One region of the Pseudoalteromonas sp. Of7M-16 genome, then DNA from elsewhere that is predicted to be linked to it. Evidence: predicted binding sites of a transcription regulator. Region 1 holds the regulator's gene; each other region holds the start of a gene.
What was found. Region 1 encodes LexA, which represses DNA repair genes until DNA is damaged. Its sites were predicted from a motif close to TACTGTATNNNNATACAGTA; they were not measured.

Region 2: dinB (DNA polymerase IV) is a predicted target of LexA. The motif match lies at 2,894-2,913, and genes of this name have one in related genera.
Region 3: imuA (translesion DNA synthesis-associated protein ImuA) is a predicted target of LexA. The motif match lies at 6,094-6,113, and genes of this name have one in related genera.

Annotation. Positions count from the first base shown of each region.
Region 1 is NZ_JAKRFY010000046.1:16,111-23,863, reverse strand. Features, by position in the region: gene MHN81_RS27570 (hypothetical protein) at 319-480, shown strand; gene lexA (transcriptional repressor LexA) at 1,010-1,621, shown strand; gene MHN81_RS27560 (DUF3313 family protein) at 1,980-2,678, shown strand; gene MHN81_RS27555 (efflux RND transporter periplasmic adaptor subunit) at 2,695-3,768, shown strand; gene MHN81_RS27550 (efflux RND transporter permease subunit) at 3,765-6,824, shown strand; gene MHN81_RS27545 (DUF3016 domain-containing protein) at 6,954-7,436, shown strand; gene MHN81_RS27540 (hypothetical protein) at 7,459-7,752, opposite strand.
Region 2 is NZ_JAKRFY010000011.1:168,660-176,412, forward strand. Features, by position in the region: partial or broken gene MHN81_RS13510 (carbon starvation protein A) at 10-1,706, opposite strand; gene dinB (DNA polymerase IV) at 1,820-2,875, opposite strand; gene MHN81_RS13520 (aldo/keto reductase) at 3,741-4,793, shown strand; gene MHN81_RS13525 (NUDIX domain-containing protein) at 4,864-5,385, shown strand; gene MHN81_RS13530 (methyl-accepting chemotaxis protein) at 5,918-7,753, shown strand, end outside.
Region 3 is NZ_JAKRFY010000008.1:199,514-207,266, reverse strand. Features, by position in the region: gene MHN81_RS10610 (MFS transporter) at 32-1,237, shown strand; gene MHN81_RS10605 (alkaline phosphatase D family protein) at 1,293-3,008, opposite strand; gene MHN81_RS10600 (hypothetical protein) at 3,626-5,158, opposite strand; gene MHN81_RS10595 (SOS response-associated peptidase family protein) at 5,307-6,002, opposite strand; gene imuA (translesion DNA synthesis-associated protein ImuA) at 6,125-6,829, shown strand; gene MHN81_RS10585 (DNA polymerase Y family protein) at 6,834-7,753, shown strand, end outside.

The DNA.
Region 1 (7,753 bases):
TCGATACTAGCTAGGTGTTAGAAGTAATAGCCTTAACAACTGTTAAAACAGCTCATTTCACCTTGCGCAAACTGAACGCACTCGCTTCGCTCGCTGTCATTGGTGCTTTGTTCGATGTTAATTTGGATGATGAAAAGTGGGTTTTAGAAATAGCGTTTTTTATCCAAAATTTTAGTTCTTTTATTAATAAATATTTTTTAATTTCTTTTTGATATATTGAAATTAACGCAATTATAAAAATTAAAAATAATATTATTCATTATGTTGAAAGTGATAATAAATGCTGTTAGGTTGGTTGTAGTTAATAAGGAGATAAAAATGTTATTAAAATTAAAGAAGAAAAACATCAAAGTGATTAGCCATGATAAAGCCAACGTCCCTGCGGAGATGACACCACAAGTTGCTGGCGGTTTATTTAAAACTTGGGAATGTACAGGTACAAGAACTTGCCCAGGAACATATACTACTACGGCTTGCTAACAAACTGAATAGAGCTACGTAAAGTAGCTCTATTTCCTGTTCAATAACTAAAGTATCGAATACCCTCATCAAAATTTTCATTTAAAAATAGTGTTATTACTTCCCTTTTATTCAGCCATGATGGATTTTTAGTTCATTAATAATTAAAAGTTTCTGGATAGAAGAAACTACTTCTGTTGAACCAACCTCGTTAATTCAAAGCTAAAGGCCTTAACCTTTTTAATAAAGAAAATAATATGAATAAAGCCGGACAAAGAACGAGACTTAAGTGAACCAGATACATTGCCTTTTATAAGTTGAGTTGGGGCTGAAGGCCTTCGGCGAAGTGTTGTTTAGAAAGCTCAAGAAGGAGAACTATTTGCCGCTTTGATTTATTAAATGGGCCATGAACCTACCACCGTTGCGACTCTATTTAACACTCATCACTTTGCTGTTTTTATAATTTGTCTAAGTATTCAACGATTAGCATTGCGATTTAATTTTAACTGTATATACTCACAGTAAATGCACTGTATGGAAAACCAGTTATATGCGACCATTGACTAAACGACAAGAACAAGTTTTTGAACTCATCAAAGTTTTTATCAAAGACACAGGTATGCCGCCAACGCGAGCGGAAATAGCGGAGTCTCTCGGTTTTCGCAGTGCAAATGCGGCAGAAGAGCATTTGAAAGCACTTGCCAAAAAAGGCGTTATAGAAATGGTACCAGGCGCCAGCAGAGGAATTCGCTTAGCTGAAGCTGATGAGCCGGAGCAATTAGGCTTACCTCTGGTTGGGCGTGTAGCCGCTGGCGAGCCTATTTTAGCGCAGGAGCATATCGAAAATCACTGCAAAGTTGACCCAGGCATGTTTCAACCTTCAGCCGATTATTTGCTCCGTGTTAACGGTATGAGTATGAAAAATATCGGTATCATGGACGGCGATTTGTTAGCGGTTCATCGCACTCAAGTCGCAAACAACGGTCAGGTGGTAGTCGCCCGTGTTGAAGAGGATGTGACTGTGAAGCGTTTTGAAAAAGTAGGGAAAAAAGTATTCTTACATGCAGAAAACGAGGACTTTTCGCCAATCGAAGTCGATCTTGAGCAGGAAGTGTTTAATATCGAAGGTTTAGCGGTAGGGGTTATCCGTGGCAATCTGTAAATAGCTTTTCATTTCGATAGCTCTTTGACGTTACTTTTTCATGGCTGGAGACGTGTCCTCCAGCTCGATTCTTTCAATTTTTCTCATCTTAATTTACTGCTGATCTTTTTAGCTCTAACTTCATATCATATACTTAATTACGATTTTATAACTTAGCTACCAAACTAGTTCGTATACGCGAGTGATTGAAGATAATTTTGCACTTATTTAGTTATTCGCGGTCAGAGCTATTCGTCTTAGTTTGTGGTGCCTAAAACTATAATTGTTTTTGTAAGTTACATTTGATTTCAAATGAGATCAAAGTATCTCTTTTGATTGTGCTACAACCACTGGAAATGAATTGATTATGGAGCGACTTATGACTTGGTTTCGTATTGTACTAATTTTTACATTTACATGTCTTGTTTCCGCATGTGCATCTACTTCACAAAATACGCGTTCAGGCTTTTTACCGAGCTATGATTCTTTGGCCCCTTCCGAAGAATATGAAGATACAGAACTTTATGTAAACAGTACGTTTGATCAAACAGCGCTCAGTCAGGTTGAAGTATTGTATATTCCTCAGTTTGAAGTATGGATAAATGTTCAAGATTCCGAGTTTTTGAATATAAACCCGCTACATGTTGCTAAGTTAAGCCACTATATGCAATCGCAAATGGTAAAAAAACTAGCTCCCCATTTTCAGGTGGTGACAGAAAAGCCGCTTAATCTGAATGAGCGAGTGTTGATGATAGAAGGGGCATTTACAGATGTTCAGTTTGAACCTGTTGCATTGCAAGTGAGAGACTTTGTCCCGATTCGCTTAGTCTATAATGCAGGAAAGACGGCCTACCTTGCTGCAACTGAGCAAACTGAGGCATTGACACATGTGTCTTTGGAGTCTGCTTTTTATCTTGGTAATAACCCTCAACCCGTAGTGATGATGACAGCACACAAAGAGCTAGATACCGTTTTAAAAGCAGATGGCACAGAGAATGTAGCAGCGGTTAAAGAAGTGCTAGATGTGTGGATAAATAACTTTGTTACGGCGATGACAAAACATCGCGATGTTAAATAGAATTAAAGGAGCTTTCATGAAGACAATAAAAAGCAAGCAGCTATGTGCAATGGCGTCAATTTGTCTTGCATTAATCGGTTGTTCAGACCAGCAGCCAGAGCAGCAGCAATCTGAACAACTTCGTCCCGTAAGGACAATGCTGCTTTCTTCTCAGGTAGACGGTCCTTTAGTTGAGTTTCCCGCAGTTGTAGATGCAGCTTCATCCGCAGATCTATCTTTTAAAGTATCAGGTGAAGTTACCGAGTTATTGGTAAAGCAAGGTGAAGAAATCCAATTAGGCGATGTAATTGCAAAGCTGGATACAACAGATTATCAGCTTTCACTAGATGACGCTCAAGCTAACTATAATAAAGCGCAGGCGGATTTCAGTCGAGCGAAACAGTTGATCAAGTCCGGCACAATTTCGCAATCGGACTATGATCAGCTGCAATCTCATTTTACAAGTGCAAAAAGCAAACTAGCAAACGCAAAAAATAACTTGTCTTATACGAATTTGAAAGCGTCATTTTCTGGGGTGGTTGCTAGAACTTATATAGAGCGCTTTGAAGAAGTACAGGCTAAGCAGGTTGTTGCGACGTTACAGGATATAAAACATGTCACACTTAAGGTTAACGTGCCTGAAAGTTTGATGATAAAAGTATCTAAAGACGCACCAAAACATATCATAGCCGAGTTTTCTGGAATACCAGATAAGACTTTCCCGCTGGATTTTGTTGAAGTAAGCACTCAAGCCGATGAAGTCACTAAAGCATATGAAGTTACCTTGAGCATGACTCGCCCTGAAAACTATAACATTTTACCAGGAATGACAGCCAAAGTTTTAGCTAAAGGTGCAGATGTCAACAAGAGTGGATTATACCTGCCAATAAATACTGTACTCAAAGACGCATCTGGAAATTATGTATGGACAGTTGAGCCTGCTGGTGCTGGCAAAGGTGAGATTAAAAAGAAATCTATTGTGATTGGTGATGTTTCAACATTAGGGTTTCCAGTGCTCAGTGGTGTGGCAGAAGGTGAGTACATTGTTACAGCGGGCATGAGTAAAGTAAGTGAAGGTCAACTTGTAAAGTTTAACAAGGAGGCACAGTGAATATAACCAGACTTGCTTTAGAAAATAACCGTACTACCTGGGTATTGATCGCTGCGCTATTGTTTTTTGGCATTGTGTCATTCAATAAAATGCCAAAAGACTATGATCCCGGTTTTATTATTAGAACAGCGCAAGTTATTACTTACTTTCCTGGTGCGAGCCCACAGCGTGTAGAGGAACTAGTTACAGATCAAATCGAAAAGGTAGTTCAGCAAATTCCTGAACTGGATTTTGTCAGCAGTACCTCGAAAACAGGGGTGTCCATTGTTAGCGTCAATATTAAAGAAAGCTACAAGAATATGCGGCCTATCTGGGACAACCTGCGACGTAAAATACAAAGTATTGAGCAAGATCTTCCCAGTGATGCACAAACGCCTATCGTCAACGATGAGTTTGGTGATGTCTTTGGCATTGTGATCGGCCTGACAGCTGAAGGGTATAGTTATCGTGAGATGGAGGATGTTGCTGAGCAGGTCAGAGACACATTACTTCGCTTACCGGAAGCTGCAAAGGTTGAGATATACGGTAACCAAGAGCAACGGGTCTTTATTGAATTTGAAAATGCGAGGCTAGGAGCCTTAGGTATTTCGCCCAGTCAACTTAAAGATCAATTAGCGTCACGAAATATCGTCAACCCCGGTGGCTCTATTTATATTAATGATGAAACATTGGCACTAGAGCCAAGTGGCAACTTTGAATCAGTCGAAGATATAGCCAATACGATAATCAATGTACCTGGTAGCGAGCAGGTTTTGCTGCTTTCAGACATTGCAGTCGTATATCGTGACTACGTAGATCCTGCAAAATCGAAAGTACGTGTTGGCCAAGAAGATGGCTTAACATTGGCGATTTCAATGCGCCATGGCGGCAACAATATTGCGTTGGGTGAGCAAGTATTAGAGACTCTGAACTATTTGGAAAGTGTCTACCCTATAGGTGTTGAATTTAAACTGCTGTCGTTTTTACCAAAAGAGGTTGAGCAGAAGGTCAGTGACTTTGTCTCTAACTTACTACAAGCGGTGCTTGTCGTTACCTTAGTGATGTTATTCACATTAGGACTGCGCACCGGTTTAATTGTGGCAAGCCTCATCCCTATGAGCATGGTATTTGGCATTTTAGTGATGTCGTTTTTCCATATCAGTATTGACCAAATTTCTCTAGCAGCCTTGATTATTGCACTTGGTATGTTGGTTGATAATGGCATTGTAATGTCTGAAAATATTATGGTTCAAATGGAGCGAGGAAAGGCTGCAATTGATGCGGCAGTTGATTCCGCGGATGAATTAAAAGTACCATTACTCGTGTCATCGCTAACCACTGGGGCCGCATTTTTACCTATTTTCTTGGCTGAGTCCTCAACTGGTGAATATACCGCTTCTCTGTTTAAGGTCGTAACGATTACATTACTATGTTCTTGGTTATTGGCTATGACCATGATCCCAATGTTGTGTGTATACTTTACACGCGTTAAATCCCAATCAGCCGACTATAATTCAGGTATCTATTTAAGCTATAAAAATCTTTTAACAACCATGATCCGTCATCGCTGGGTCACTTTATTAGCTTGTATTGCCGCGTTTTTTATTGCACTCCAAGGAATGCAATTTATTCCTAAGCTATTTTTCCCACCCTCTGATCGTGACTATTTTAAAGTCGAATTGGAGCTACCGATTGGCACACGACTACAAACAACGGAAGCCTTGGTAAAAGACATGGAAAGCTATATACAGCAAGAGCTACTTGTATCAAGTGAGCGCCCAGAAGGCGTTACACAGTGGGTGAGTTATGTCGGCAGTGGTGGGCCGAGATTTTTATTAACTCACAATCCAGAGCCTACCAGTGCTAACTATGCACTGATGATAGTCAGTACCACGTCATATAAGCTGATTGATTCATTAATGGTTGATATTGAGCGGTACGCATTAAGCCGTCATCCTGACCTATTAATAAAGCAGCGCAAAATTGAAAATGGAGCGCCGATCGCTAACCCGGTAGAAGTCAGACTTTCAGGAGATGACAAAGATAAACTGATGGCCATTGTCGATCAATTGAAAGCGAAAATGGCTGCAACACCTGGGCTGAAGGCGGTAAGTGACGACTGGGGTTTGCCGAGCAAAAAAGTACAGATCAAGATAAACCAAACTCGCGCACGTCGGGTTGGAGTGTCGAGTAAAGATATCGCAAGTTCATTACAGACTGGCTTTAGTGGTCTGGAATTAACGCAATATCGTGAAGGTAACGAGTTAATTCCTGTGACGCTTCGCTCTGTTGCAGCGGATAGAGATGATATTGGTAAGTTAGAAGCCATGATGGTTTACTCTCAAGCAACAGGCGCTTCAGTGCCGTTGAAGCAGGTTGCAGACATCGAAGTGGTTTGGGAGAGTGCCCAGATTTTGCGTCGTGATAGATTGAAAACAGTTGCGGTTGGCGCGCAACTAGATGGGATCACAGCGAATGAAGGTTTCGCTGCAATCGTCCCTTGGCTTGAGGAGCAAAAGCAAAATTGGCCATTTGGCTATTCGTATGAGTTAGGTGGTGAAGCTGAGTCATCAGGAAAAGCGAACCAGTCTATAGCGGATAAGATGCCGATTGCAGTCTTTATAATTGTCATCTTATTAATTGGTCAATTTAACTCTATTCGTAAATCAATTATTGTATTAACGACTATTCCGCTGGGATTTATTGGGGTGATCTTAGGTCTACTAGTAGGGCAGTCATTTTTTGGTTTCATGACCTTGCTTGGCATTATTTCGCTTGCGGGTATTGTGATAAACAACGCGATTGTATTGTTAGAGCGGATTAAAATAGAGTTGGAAAACACCCCGGAAAACCCAGTTGAAGGCATTATTTCAGCGGCACAGCAGCGTATGCGTCCCATTCTGCTAACGACGGCAACAACAGTGTTTGGTTTAATTCCATTGTATTTAGGCGGTGGTGAGATGTGGGAGCCTATGGCGCTTGGCATTATGGGTGGGTTGTTGTTTTCCACGCTACTTACACTGGGCATAGTCCCCGTACTTTATGCGTTGTTTTATCGTATCAAAGTACAACACTAGCAAAGTCGTGGCGTTCACAACGATAAATCGTGAACGCCAGTAAAAGCCTGTTAATGAGTGTAACCCTTAAGTTTTTGTTCAGTGTGGTGAGCAGAAAATGAACATACAGGCTAACCAGAGGAGTAAATGATGAAACTTATCAACTATGCAATTGTGGCAATGCTGATCCCCATGATGGCCAATGCTGGTGAAGTGAAAGTGGCATGGCTAGATTTTAAAGAGTACAGAGATGTGTTTCCTGCAAAAGAAACTCGTGGTGGATATCACAAGCGCATCGCCAAGCAATTTGACTCGCATTTAAATAAACTGGCGGCAGATATGCCTGATGGATATACCTTATCTGTAAAGTTTGAAGATATTGACTTGGCTGGAGATGTCAGATTTAACATGAATGATATTCGTATTATCAAGCCAATTTATTTTCCCCGCTTGAAAATTACATACAGCGTAACAGATAACGCAGGCAAAGTGCTTGTTGAAGCAAAATCGAAAGTACTAAAAGATATGAACTTTATGGATAGGATAAAATTTGGTAGAGATTCTGAGTTTTATTACGATAAGCGGTTGCTGAGTGACTGGTATAAAGATGATGTCGAGCCAATTGTTAAATAAAAAGAGCGCTTAGGCGCTCTTTTTATTTAAATGTGGCGAGTAACTGAAGTAGCTGCTGTAATTTAAACACGGTTTTCTTTAGGTGTGCTTCATCGAGCTGTTCTGATTTACTCAATTTATCTACATCAGCAGCGACATCAAGTACATAAGGTTTAAAACGCTTGGCTTCGAATTCAAACCCTGCATCTTTGCTAAAAAGTGATGAGAATTTGCCATGCCCTTGTTGCTGTAATTCATCTAATTTTTTATCTGCATCAAGTGACTGACGATAAACAACTTTTAAGTTTTCGTTGAGCTTTTCGATGATTGCTTGCATG
Region 2 (7,753 bases), on a different contig from region 1:
AGAGCCAAGTTAGCTTGTCGATTCTTCACTGTCCGTAGCTGCTTCCGCTGTACTTTTCAGTTTACTGACCACACTCCATGCTTCTAACATCACCAATACACTCACGACTAATACGATGATATCTAATCCAACTAGTAGCCAATTGCCCTTTTCGTAGTATTCTCCCAATTTAATCAAGCCCGCGAAAAATGCCATTAAGATCACAAATATCATGGGGATAAGCGTAAATTTGGCTGGTCGGCCCAACTTGATTAGATAAACAGAGATCACCAACAGGGTTAGGCTTGCCAAAATTTGGTTAGTCGAGCCAAACAACGGCCAAATTATCATGCCCCCACTACCAGAGGCTCCGCCGGCACCAAATGCAAGTAATAAGCAACATCCCACAGCAACTAAGGTGGCGACAATGCCATTTTTTAGTACTGGTAACTTATAGATATCACCCCACTCTTGGATGATATAACGCTGTAAACGCACACCTGAGTCCATAGTCGTGCCCGCAAACAAAACGACCATAACAGCTAATAAAGTTGATGCGATTTCAGCGGATAGTCCCCACCCGGTGCTGATCAAGTTAGATCCGCCTTGAATAAATGCGCCAACAGAACCTGCACCGAGGTGACTGTATATTTCGTGCATTCTTCAGGCGATACCGCCAACATAACCCCGCTCACAGCCACTAAAGTAATAAGCGCCAACGAACCTTCACCAACAGCACCCAAATACCCGACAAAACGACCATCGGTTTCTTTATTTAACTGCTTTGAGCTGGTGCCTGACGATACGATGCCATGGAAACCAGAGACAGCGCCACACGCAATCGTGACAAAGAGCAATGGAATAATGCTTGGCGTGTCGATAGCCGTTTGCGTATTAAATGCTGGTGCCGTTATATCTGGCATCACAACAAAAACCGCACCGTAGAGCAATACCAGCCCAACCAGCAATTGCATGCCATTAATAAAGTCTCGAGGTTGTAATAACATCCAAACAGGTAACAAAGACGCAACTGCCGCATAAACAAATAAGATTAATATCCAGCTGGCTTTATCTGTCAATCCAAATACCTCGCTGGGAAGCGCAATAGGCATGCCACTGCCTGCATAAATTGTTGCATACAGCACCACAACACCCACTAAGCACAATGGGATCAGTGGCACTCTTCGTTTTAACAACTGGCCAATGATCAAAGCAACCACTATTGCCGACCAAGCAGGGAAAACAGCATTGGGGTTGGCAACAAACGAATTCGCGATCACAACACCAAAAACCGCATTTACCATTAAGAGTACTAAAAATACCACAATCATAAAGAGCGAACGGGTGCGCTTGCCAATGACAGTTTCAGATAATGCCCCCATTGACTTACCCTTATGGCGAGCACTAGCCCAAAGTGCGCCCATATCATGGACACCAGCAAAAAAGATGGTACCAATTACCACCCAAAGTACAGCAGGAACCCAGCCCCAATAGACTGCGATAGCAGGGCCAACTATGGGCGCAGCACCAGCCACAGAAGTAAAATGATGACCCCACAACACCACTTTATTGGTTGGAACATAATCAACCCCATCATTAAGTTCATGGGCAGGTGTGACGAAGTTATCGTCCATTTTGAAAATTTTGGTTGCGATAAACTTAGAGTATACAAACCAGCCAAATAGCATACCCAAAATACCGAACAACACTATCATGATCGATTGCACGAGATGTCCTCTGTGTTATTTTTGTATTAACATTACTCTAACACGGAAACATGTAATTTCAGTTATATTTTAGTCGCACGCCCCCTAACAGCTGTAAAGTTTGTCTTGTGATCTCAATTAAATAGGCCCATTTGTACCTGATTACTCGGCGCATCACCCAAACCAATTTGCACCCCCACCAGCCGCACAGGTTTATTGCCATAGCGCGCCACAGCCTGCTCTAATAAAGTACACAAAATATCTTTATCTATGTGGTGACATTGACATTCCTTGGTGGTTTGAGAAAAATCGTAAAACTTTACCTTAACCCCCAACTTGGTAAATTCACGCTCTGCTTGATATCTAGCACTTCTACGGGTAAGTTCGGGGATGAGTTTGTCACATAAAATAGACTTTAACTGCGCTAAATCTTTAATGTCCTTCTCAAACGTTGTTTCAACCCCTACCGACTTGCGTACTCGCTCTGCCTCTACGCCTCGGTCATCAACACCTTGGCAGCGCCGCCACAAAACCCTGCCAAATTTCCCGAAGCGCGTAGCCATTTCATCTTGGCTCAGTGCTTTGATATCACGGCCTGTAACAAGTCCACATGCCAGTAACTTTTCATGTGTCACTTTTCCAACCCCAGGGATCTTTCTCAGCGGCAACTCATCGATAAAGTCATCTACTTGAGTGGGTGTGATCACACATTGTCCATTGGGCTTATTTTCGTCACTGGCGATTTTGGCTAAAAACTTGATTGGTGCAACACCGGCTGACGCTGTCAGCCCAGTTTCATTATAAATATCGGTACGGATCTGCTGCGCAATCAAGGTGGCACTGCCTTGACAAACCTCACAGTCAGTAACGTCTAAGTAGGCTTCATCCAAAGACAAAGGCTCAATCAAATGGGTGTAGCGAGAAAATATTTGCCGGATTTGTTGAGACACTTCTTTGTATACCTGCATGCGACCCGGAACAATGACCAATTGAGGGCAAAGTTGTTTAGCCTTGTAGTTAGACATAGCAGATCGCACCCCAAACTCTCGTGCAATATAATTCGCGGTACTTAACACCCCACGATGGCTATTTCCACCTATCGCCATGGGTACTTTAGCGAGTGCGGGGTTATCACGCATTTCTACCGCTGCATAAAAACAATCCATATCAATATGGATAAATTTTCTCACCGACGCGCCCTCACAAAATACTGTTTACTTATACAGTATAGTGGCAGTTTTCTAGTTATTTGTCTATTGCTTCAATAGCTACAATTTATGAACTCGCCTTTTTATGTCAGGAGCAGGCATTGACGCATAGCAGTACATAATAAACGCATACAGTGCAATATTCTGAAGGAGCAGAACAAGCGCAACAAAGTAGTCTCTAAAATAGAGTTTGATATAGGGGGTGTCTATTAACCAATACTTATAACAAAGAATCTCAATCCAAGTTATAAAATTCACAATTGCAGCCAATGTGAAGAGCCGCAATAAAAAAGATTCATAAACAGTCAGTTTCTTGCGCATTGCAACAGTTAAGAAAAACCCCCTGCGGGTTTTTTGATATATAAAAAATGCAATGTAGCGTCGCAAAAGTATCGGCAACATAAATACAAGGCATATAAAGGCTTCAAAGATATAGAAGTGCGTTTTCCAAGATATGGTTACTTGATAACAAGCAAAACTAATGCATGTAAGTATGGAATAGCTGATAACTAACCACCGTGCGAATGGGTTCCTCCAGCCAATGACTAGCCCTAAGAAAAGTACAACAAACCCTAAATTATCAATTACAACAAAGAAAATATGATTATCCACTTCCCAATAAACCTAACATCGTTTACTTCCAAAAACTTAGGTACAATAATTTATCAATCAGATACATTCAATCATTTGTTTACAATAAAGGCACAGCCGCTAACTTTAATAACCCACTGTAAACAAACCTCAGCAGAATAAGTAGAAATGCTCTACACTGCTGTTAGTGAATTTGTATGTATCTAACGACTACATCTTAGCTGTTTAAACCTGTTCGATTTTGCAAGGAGTATCTATGAAGTACAGCCAATTAGGCCACTCATCACTAAAGGTTTCACGAGTTTGTTTAGGAAGTATGACTTGGGGGTTGCAAAACAATCAGCACGATGCTGATGAGCAAATCAACTACGCGCTGAGTCAGGGGATCAACTTTATAGACACCGCAGAGATGTACGCAGTACCCCCTTCACCAGATACCTATGGTAAAACCGAATTGATCATCGGTGACTGGATCAAACGCCATGAAGAAAAACGACAAGAAGTTATTTTGGCAACAAAAATAGCGGGCGCGGGACTCGGTTGGATTAGAGAGGGAAAACCTATCGATAAAAGTGCAGTCATCAACGCTGTTGAACAATCGCTACAACGACTGCAAACAGATTATATAGACGTGTACCAATTACATTGGCCAAATCGCACATCACCGCATTTTGGTAAACACTGGCACGGTATGTTAGACCTACACGCCGTCAGCAAAGCACAACAGCTCGACGAAATGAGTAATATCCTTGAAGCCTTAAAACTATGTCAAGATCAAGGAAAAATTCGTCATTGGGGGCTTTCTAATGAAACCCCATGGGGGATCAATACTTACTTACACTTGTGTGAGCAACACGGTATAGAACGACCAGTATCCATTCAAAATGAATTCAATTTACTTCACGAGAAAGACTGGCCCTACTTACTAGAAAATTGCGTCAATGAAGACATCGCCTATTTACCTTGGTCTCCTTTGGCTGGTGGATTGCTATCAGGCAAATACTTAGGTGGTGCGAGGCCTGAAGGCAGCCGATGGACCTTAATGCAACGCAATGGACTGTTCAGAGATACACAGTATTCACAACAAGCTACCGCTGCATATCAAGAAGTTGCGCATGAACACCATCTAAGCACTGCACAACTTGCTTTGGCATGGTGTGATCAGGTAGATGGCGTTACTTCAACCATCATTGGGGCGACCTCAATGGCACAACTAAAAGAAAACATAATTGCTTTTGACAAACCACTTCCACCAGAAGCGTTGGCAGAAATAGACACCATTTTAAAAACTTACCCTGTTCCATTCTAAGCTTACCCACAGATTAGAGTGCAAATATGATAAACTCGGCATATTTGCACTCTCAAATGACGACGTATTTATGAAACAACTCAACCGCGAGCCTATTGTGCCCCTACCTGGCAGCCACTTTGTTAGACATGCCGTGCGGGCAATCGTAATCAGAGGAGAAGAAATTTTACTTCTCTATACAGCGCGATATGACGACTATACACTGCCTGGTGGTGGAGTCGACGAAGGTGAAGAGATTGAAGTCGCATTAAGCAGGGAACTACTAGAAGAAACCGGTGCCCAGTCAATAACCCACATTTCGCCATTTGGTATATACGAAGAGTATCAAAGTTGGTACAAACCAGATTTTGACAATGTACATATTATCTCACACTGCTTTATCGTCGATATTTGCGGCTCTTTCACTGAGCCTCAAATGGAATCCTACGAGCAAGCAAATGGTATGCGACCGGTTTGGTTACCGATCAAAGATGCAATTTTGCACAACCGTGAAACACTGGCTAATAGCGACAAAAAAGGACAATCTATTTATAGAGAGCTGGCGATATTAGAAACTGTTGCAAAAGAGGTTATAGGCCTGAATTTTGACTGATTAAACGCTTCCCCCTGTTATCGCAACATACAGGGGAAAACGCCCTCGATTGGAAAAGAATTCACTACAGTAAAAAACGCTTTATTTGCCAGAAGCACTTGTAAAGCCTGCTTTGAAAATGAAATTGGTGGCACAATACCGACTCGCCCCTTTAAACCCCACCGCATCATCACTGGATGAACAATCGAACAAATAGGATACCCCTCTACCGTACTCCTTCAAGATATAATTTCCGATCCTCTAAATTACAGCGATACAAAGCGTCCAAACCTCACAGCAAAAGTCATATGAACATAGTCACCGTGCTTCCAAATGGCCAATGATGTCGCTAATACAGTAACACCTGACGAAACTTCCAATATTAGGGTTTCACTTGGGAATTAATGTAATAAAAATGTAAAACAAACACGTGTTACGCAGCCATGAATAAGTGGTTGGACAAATAATTTCAATAAATTTCACTGCGTATTGGTAATTTTATAATTCTGTTCTAAGTTTTGATGATAGGAATATCAAAGCTAAGGAGTAGACTATGACCATTCGTCACACTTTCATTTTACTTTCTTCTCTTGTCATGATTGCACTGTTTTGTATGGTGGGCGTGCTTTGGTATGAAACAACTCACATCGCCAATTTGGGGCAAAGACTGGCAACCAGCAAAGAGATCAGCAACGACCTTTTGATGCTAAGACGCCATGAGAAAGATTTTTTACTTCGCAAACAGCAAAAGTACGTCGACAAGTTCGATGCCCGAATTAAACAAATGCGCAATAATATGACGGTTTTAAGTGGTCAGCTCCCCAGCCACTTGCAACAGGCTTTGGTGGTGGCTGAAAAAGATCTGAGTAACTACGAGTTAAACCTACGAAACTTGGTCGCGCTAGATAAAAAAATAGGTCTCTCACCGAACCAAGGGCTGCGCGGTGAATTTAATCACGCCGAAATCGCCCTACACGAATCCCTGACCAATATTGGCGATATTACCGCGATGAGCAAAGCATTGCGATTAGTGTTACTTGAAAATGACTTCCAAACAAACCTCGATATGTCTACTAAAAACGAAGTCACTCAGCAGTTAGCCGTCATGAAGGTTTACTTTTCAGATCAATTTAGCGCAGGGCAAAATGACCTGACGCTGTTTGAAAATACTGCGCGAGCGCTTACTGTAGCGCTGGTAGAACGCGGTCTCGATGCCAATTCGGGCTTGCGTGGAGAGTTGCGTTCGAGCATTCACAAAGTAGAAGGCACTATGAATAAGCTCTCTGGTGATATAGAGATGGGGATCAGCAATGAACTTATTTCTGCGCAAAACCAAGGCATGATGTTAGCTGGAGTACTCACAGCAATAATTGCAGGGCTATTGCTTTGGAAGGGGTCGCATATTGTCAGAAGATTAAAAGCGGCCAATGCAAATATGGCAACCATTAGTCATGGCGAAGGGGATTTAACCCATCATATCAATTTGACTGGCCGTGATGAGGTGACGGAGTTTGCCGGGTCAGTCAATCAGTTTATAGATACAACCGCAGACATCGTTAGAGAAATTAAGCATACAGGCGAGACAGTCGAACATGGTGCACACCAATCCGTCGAGGTGACAAAACGCTCCCAACAAGCAATTGAAGAGCAAAAAAACAATACACATGCGGTTAAAGTTGCAGTTAGTGAACTGGTACAGGCAGTGTCACTTATCGCAGAAAATAGTGTGGCTGTGCAAAACAACGTCAATGATGCAGATGAAAACATGGCCCGAGGCTCCGATATCATGCATAGAGCCCACCATAACATGTCTGAACTAACCGGACATATCAATGAAAACAGTAAACTGATGCATCAGCTTTCTTCAGCGAGCAGCGAAATTGAAAGTGTCACATCTGTTATTCGTGGGATCACTGAGCAAACAAACTTACTGGCATTAAATGCCGCAATAGAAGCCGCCCGCGCCGGTGAAAGTGGACGGGGGTTTGCAGTGGTAGCTGACGAGGTTCGTACACTGGCCAAACGCACCCAAAACTCAACAGTAGAAATTGAACGCATGATCCATGGCTTACAAAGCCTTGTACACGACTCTGAGCAAGCCATGCAAACCAGTTTAGAGCTAAGCGAACAGATGTATGAAGGAATTACAGAAGCACAGCAAAGCATGGACGATAACAAACACGCCATGGATAAAATACGCGACATGGTGATTCAAATAGCTGGGGCGACAGAAGAGCAAATGGCGACAGTTCAGGGCGTTGAAAATGCCGCCGCAAACATTTCAGTATCAGCTGAGCAGCTTTACGTCGACTCTTGCCAAAACTGTAAAAATTGCGAAGCGCTGGAATATGACGCACATAAGATGCAAGAAGATGTTTCCAGATTTAAA
Region 3 (7,753 bases), on a different contig from region 1:
GAAAGATAGATAATAAAAACAGGATATTTAGATGGAACTCACTCAATTCTCTTCTCAGATCAGCCGATTTACTCCGCTTGTATGGACTATGTTGCTAGGCAACTTTTTTGTCAGGGCTAGCTATTACATGGTGTGGCCCTTTTTAGCGGTGATCCTGTATAACAAGTTTGCTTTGACCGCCACAGAGGTTGGAGTTTTGCTTACTGGTTCAGCCGTATTTGCCGTTTTGCTTGGGTTTTATACTGGTAACTTAGCCGATAGATTCGGCCGCTTTACCTTGTTATACAGTGCTGTAATCGTTGGCATTTTAGCGTTTACAGCTCTGGCTTTGGCTGAGCAACTGTGGACATTTTGCATTGCGGTCTTTTTTGCCTGTATGCCTCGCACGCTATGGGATGCGCCGAGTAAAGCGCTGCTCAGTGATGAATTGAGCGACAGTCAAGACAGGGAATTGGCACTGCACTTACTCTATTTTTTGGTGAATGTAGGTGCAGCGATAGGCCCTTTATTTGGCTTATGGGCTGGCCTCAATGGCGAGCAATTTAGTTTTATCTACACGGCTTTTGCTTATCTCGTGTTGCTTTTAGCATTAATAGTGAAACAAGCAAGTGCCATCAAAGTTGAGCGAGGCGGCGCACAAAAGTCAGTGCCTAGTTTTGGTGCTTGGCTGCGTATTTTACGTCAGGATACGCGGTTTTTATGGGTATTATTAGCAACATTTTTAGTTTACTTAGTATTTGGTCAAGGTGATTCGAGCCTAGTACAATATTTAACACGGGCACAGGTACCTGAGTTAGCTGTACTTATTTCTAGCCTGATCATTACCAATTCACTGATCATTGTTATTTTTCAGTTCCCTCTGTTGCATATGATGCGTGATTGGTCGATTCAATCTCGGTTGTATTGCGGAGGTTGGATTTTAATCTTGTCTCAGTTAATGATGGCGTTTAACCCGGTGAGCAGTTTTTGGGGATGGATCGGTGCTGTTGCAGTATTGAGTTTTAGTGAAGCGATTATGTTTTCAAATATCAATATTTATATTGACCGTATGGCACCTTCGCATTTAAAAGCCAGTTATTTTGGGGCCGCTGGCCTGTGCTCGCTGGGATTTGCATTTGCACCTTTGTTAGGTGGTGTACTGCTCGACTGGGGCAGTGGCACCACGTTGTTTATTGCTATGGCGATAGCGAGTTTAAAAGCCATCTATTTGTACCGTTTGGCTGCGCGCGCTCATTAAAAGCAGGCCAAGATTAAAAAGTAAAAGCGCTGTTGGCGCTTTTACTTTATGCAGTTTAGAAGTTGACTATGGTGGACACTGCTTCTTCTTCTGTGGTTTGAATCGACAGTTTGATTTGCTTATTTTGCCAGTCAATGTCGACCATTCCGTAGTTACTGCCTGATTTATTGATCAAGTGTCTATCGCTGGTGGTCAAATTGCTTACATTACTACTGACAATTCCGACTTTTCCACTTGGTATGCTTGCACCACTTGGCGCACAGTTACCCCACTCACCTGCAATCCCTTTGCCATTGTCATCCACTTTAGTGTAACACCAAGGTTGATCATGATCTTTGCTGGTGCAGCCTCTATAGGTCGTAATGCCGTAAGTGAATGGGAATTGACATTGCTGGTTGTACTGTCCATTTCCCTTAGTGTCAGCGTAGACTGGTAAGCGTAATGGATTCTCAATATGGTAAGGCCAGTTTTGACCAAAGCCAGATGCGGTTACTTCATAAACAGTGACTGCTGAGCCATGTTCGGCGCTAGCTGGAATGGTTTTTTGTAGTAGCTCTCCCCAGTGTTGATCGCCAGAGAGGAATATCACAGCTTTGGTCTTACCCGAGTTAACCGACTTTTGTACAAGGCGAAGCAGTCGATTTCGCTCCATAGGGACTTCAGCCCACGATTCATAGCTGGTACCAGACATACCCGTTTCATTAAGCTCGGCAATGGCCTGTTCAAACTTTTTGCCATCACCATAGGCACAGTACTTGTCTCGACTTCTACCTTGATAGAGGGGGGGTAAAAACTGAATACCGCTGGCGATCAGCTTGATTTCAGATGGAATATCAAGTTGTTGCTCAAGCCATTGCCACTGTTTTTCTCCTAAAATGGTTGTTTGATCTCCTTCACAGGTCCCATAATTGTCGAATGTAGGTGAACGAAAATAGCGAGCGTCCAATGTGATCACATGGGTTCTTTCATTGCTGGGACCGAGCATCTTGGCTTCATAAATACCGGCTTGGGCACCGTGTCTTGGATCCTGTGAAGGAACATCAAAGTGTCGAAGATATTCTTTTTGACTATTCACCCGCTGTGGGTAGTGTTTACCATCGTTATTCGCGCCATAATCATGGTCATCCCAAGTGGCCATCACTGGGATTTTGGCCGCTAAAAACTTTTGGTAGTCAATATTACGCTTCTTGTCATCGTACTTCTGACGCATGGTGCTCATGTCCGTGGTATCAGCGTAAATGTTGTCGCCTAACCAAAGAAATAAATCGGGTTGGTGAGAAATAAGTTTTGCCAGTGCCTGTGGCATATCCCCTTTGGTTTTGAAGCAGGAGCCCAGCGCGACTCTGTCGAGTCTTTTGCTCGGCTGAGGGTGGGTGTGTGTCAGTAGAGGTTCGTTTTCGATGGTTTCACAGTTTTCCCAGTTACCTTCACCATCTGTATAGCACCAAGGCGTATCTTGGTTTATGGTTGCGCAGCCAAAAAACTTTTCCCCTTGATACTGGGATGGTGTTTGACACAGCTTTCCTGAAATTGTTTTGAATTTTGGAATAGTCTCGGTGCGTACATGTCCCCAAGTTTGTCCATCAACGGCTTGTTTTAAATAACACCATTGGCTGTTGCTGTTGTTTTTATCGGTTGTGCCTTGATAGCGAGCAGCTTGATAACTAAACGAAGTTTGACACTGTTCGTAAGGGACTTCTGGCGCTGCGTATGTATGGTATGCGGCACTACTTAACAGAGCTGCTGTTAATATATAGCTTGTTTTTTTCATTGGTATTCCTATTATTTCCTACTGTTCCTCCCTGTGAATTGTGCCTTTTGCGTAACTGGGCGAGTGTGCTTCCTGCTGAACGTGAGCAGTGTATTTCCTAAAAATGAAACGCAGTTGTCAAAAGCATGGCAATATTATGTCTAATGTCATTGTCACGCCGTAATTGGCTGATCTTTCAAAAGGGGTTAACAGGTAAGTTAATGAAATAATAGATTTTTATTATTATATTTATATTCTCTACCAATTTCCTAATTTATCCACTGTTTACTTGCACTTGTACCTGATATTGGCTATTTTGAGCTGGTAATTGTATTTTCCGCATACGACTACAAGGCTACGGACAAAAAGGATTTTGCAATAAAGTTAAAACTAAAAACCATAAAGCTCATGTTATAGAGCAACAGGAAAGTTGGCTTGCCTGCTAACGGTAAACGTTCGCTTGGCAGAGGCGTTAGTTGCACAATTTGTGTCGGTAGTTGTGGCATGGAGCATTCAAGATAAGTTGAGCTCCGGCGACAATATTTGAAATTTGCTAAGTAAAAAGCGGAGCCTATGGCTCCGCTTTTTTTCATCACACCGTCATATTAAGTGGTGTTGAGAGATTTGAAATTTGCTACTTATTTAATGCTATTCCAATACTTTAATGAAAAATTATCAACATTGACCGTTGCGGAGGCATTGCTAAATGACCTTACTCGGACTAAAAAGCGATAGAGTTGCTTGTTGTCATCAAGTGGGTATATCTCATCTACTTGGAAGCTGCCTTTACCTAAAGTCCGAGTTTCACAAAATGACTCAAGTTCGCCACCTCGGTAATAGACATCGGTACATATTTGGAGTGGTTCACCATATTCAGCCTCTGTGACATTGAGATCTAACATAGTATGAATTTGTGTCGCGTAGGCATCATAGCTCCATGGAAAAAAGTAAGAGTAGCTTGCTTGGCGCCAAGGAGAAATGGCCATCTCTAGGCTTTGCTCACCGTACAGAGGAGTATCTTGATTGAGAGAAATCGAGACTTGATCAGGGTAACGCGTGGTAAATTCGACATTGCCTGACTCATAATCATTACGTACTTGATAAGCTGCACCTTCGACTTCTGTAGCCGCACTATACATGTCTATATTTTCAATCAATATGACACCGCTTGCCTCAATATCAAAAGCGATAGAAGTGATCAGTGCTGTGTAGTAGTCATCACTGAAATCTAACATCAGCGGGACAAGCTTACGCTCGTTCGGAGCTAATACTAGAGTGTTGTAGTTGGCAATTGTATTAGCTGCGCCCGAAAGCTCTTTGGTGAAGTCAGTACGGCCTGAGAATGTGATTGTACGAGGCTCATTACTAGGGTTATGCAATGTGACATAGGTTGCAAGGTAGTTATGTGTAGAGTGAGCCATGAAAAGGCCGCTCGTTTTGTTGAATTTCAGTTTGTGGCGCCCAGACTCATCGGCATTGACCTGTATTGCATATTGTCCATTGTCAGTGTGATGATTTACCACGGAAGGGTTGCCAGAAAAGTACCGATCAAGCTCCGTTTGGATTGCTGAATCAGAGCTGCCATCGATTGTTAAGTGTGTAATTGCCGTGCTCGCTTCGCCTTTATTTTCACCGAGTGATGCTTCTATATTGTCAAAAATAACAGGCATTTCCTCAAGCAAATGGGTACTCCACTGAGCCGTCACATTGGTGATTTTTTTGCCCTTTGGCAGGGTCGTTTTGAAATCAAATGAATGTATGCTGTCGGCTTGTGGTGGCACTATGTGGCCGTCCGAGTTGTACACGACCATTTGGCTGCCGTCATCGAACTCAATTAAGAATGATGTATAGAAATAGAGGTTTTGCGCATATTGTGCATGAGCAAGCTCAGGTAGCTTGATATCATAACTGACTTTGAAAGGGGTTGATTGAGAAAATGTTTGATTGATTGCGAATGTGCGTTGGATCTCGAAGTGGCTTTGCGCATTCACTTGTAGACTGTAATTTCCCGATATTGGATATTGATTGCTTTGCCCTATGGAAGTGATATCGCCGTAATTGATCTCAATTCCTTCAGATGAGCGTTCAAAATCTAGCTGTGCGATTGGCTGAGCATAGGCTTGATTTGCAAATAGACCTGCTAAAGCAAGTACTAAAGACTTAACTTTCATATTCCTTTCCTTATTTAGTTGTAATTTCGCTGTTTTTGTCGGTAGGTTGAATAAAATATTTAGCTCTATTTTTAACAAAATAATAAAATACTAATTTAGTATTAAGTTTTTAACCGGGGTTGTTTGTTTTATGAACAGCTTTTAACTGTTACTGATCTTGCGGAATAATCACTTCTGGTCCTATGGGGTTGTAACGGCTTGGTTTATCAATTTGTTGTGCAATTAACGTTTGGGGTAAGTATGGCGTCAGTAAGGGTGTGAAGTGCGCCACATTATGGTAAGTATCATCTAGCCACTGATCTAGTAACCTCGGCTGTTGAGGCAAAATAAATGGGCTGGCTTTATCGTGGTATGGCGCAAGCTTTGGGTGCGGCGAAAGCGTAATGATTGAGCAGGAAAATATCTGCTCTTGGGTAACAGGATGATGCCATTTTTTATACAAACCAGCGAAACACAGTGCTGCATTGTGTGCTTTAAAGTCATAATAATGTAATGGTTTGCCATTTTTGTATTGTGTTTCTCCAAACCCTTTTGCAACCACAATACAGCGGTGGTGCCTAAATGGTTGATATGCGGCACTGGTTGTGACGTTGAGTTTGTCGTGGCGGCTATTGAACGAGGTATATTTAGAGGGTTTAAAGCCGGTTTCAGTTTGTGTAAGTAGCAGCCACCAAGTTGCGTCAGTTACTTTACGCTGATTATTTTCTTGATAGATGATGCTCACTTTATCGGTTGCTCTTTTAAAGCGTGCGAACTGTATTTTCTCTGTTGGGTTTTCGATGCCCAAGTCTATTAATATTTGGATCACAAAGGGGTCATCTGTGATGTTAAGCCTGCCACACATATGCTTGTCACCTCCACGAATGTATCCGCTATGACAAATATAGTTCAGCCAATGCGGACGATAAACTTGCACTTTTGAAATTGATCATTAATACTGTATATATATACAGTAAAGTGTGTGATATGGCCAATTTAATCGATTTTTTACAACATCAGAACCTTGTTTGGCAGGGGACTGATAATGCACCACTGACTCAGCGCTTAGTTGAAAAAGTAAGCACAGGGTATGATGTACTTGATGCGCATCTTGATGGTGGGTTCCCTATGCCTGGAGTGGTGGATATAAAAAGCCACACGGGGGTAGGTGAAGTACGTTTACTGCTACCTTATATTCGCTCGCAATCGCGCTTATGTGTCATGATAAACCCGCCAGCTTGTATCAATGCCCATGCGCTTTTACATCAAGATGTTATGACTGAACTTGTATGGGTGATCTCGACTAACACTTGCCAAGAAGCACTATGGGCGGCAGAGCAGTGTTTAAAAAGTGGTGCGTGTGGCAGCGTCTTGTTATGGCATCGAGATCTGCAAGTACATCAGGTCAAACGCTTATTGCTGAGCGCTCAAACGGGCAAAAGTTTATGTTGCTTGTTACGTAACGATGTTTCTCAATTTGGTTCTCTGCCTGTGAGTTTATGCTTGCAGCTTGAACCAGATATTGATGGGCTTAAAATTAAGGTGAATAAATTACGCGGTGGTTGGGCTAAACCGCAATTAACCCTACCTTGGACGTTACTATGGCCACTTGTGATGACGCAGACTGAGCAGACGTCTCTTGAAGCCCAAGTGTTACCTTTTTTACAGCCGCAGCGCCGCGCGAGCAGGTAGGGTTATGGCTCTTTGGCTTTATTTACACTTTCCTCAGCTGCAATTGGACAGTCTACACGCTCAAGATATGCAAGTGCCCCCGACCATTATCGTTTCAGGTAAAAATCACAGCGTCATACAGTTGAATCGGTCGGCTCAGCAACTGGGGGTGCGCAAAGAGATGGGGTTAGGTGCTGCTGCCGCGATGAGTTCGTCTTTATGTGTGCTTGAATACAGTGAGGTATATACGCAAAAGCGTTTAATTGAGTTGGCTCAATGGCTCTATTTAGACACTGCTGAAATACATTTATCAGAACCAGATGGGCTGCTGTTGAAAGTGTCGAGTATGCTGTCTTTACATCAAGACTTAGACCATTACTGGCAAGTTATTCAAGCTCGACTTGAATCACAGCATGTGCATTATCATTTTAGCTTGGGCTATTCGCCTATTGCGGCGCAGCTGCTGGCACAAAATCAGTTTGACAGCCTGTGTCAAAATCGTGAGCAACTCATGAGGCAGTTAGGCAAGCTGTCAATCAATACTTTGGCGTTGACAAGTCAGCAACAGCAAAAGCTAACGCGTGTAGGCGTGAGAACAGTACAGGCCTTATTGGATATTCCATTGTTGGAACTCGGTAAGCGATTCGATACAGCCTTAGTGCATTATGTTGGGCGTTTACAGGGCAAATTGCATCACCCGGTCACCTTTTATCAGCCACCTGAAGTATTTGAACGTCATTTAACCTTGCTGTATGAAATTGAGAACCTCGACTTTTTAGCTCGCCCATTACTTAAGCTGCTGGTGCAACTAGAGCAGTTTTTACGGCTGCGCAATAAGCTGACTCAGTCCATTGAGTTGACATTTTATCAGCGTGATTGTGACGCATTGCAATTGAGTGTAGGGAGCGCACAAGGGGAATATCGAGCAGATAAATGGCAAGCTTT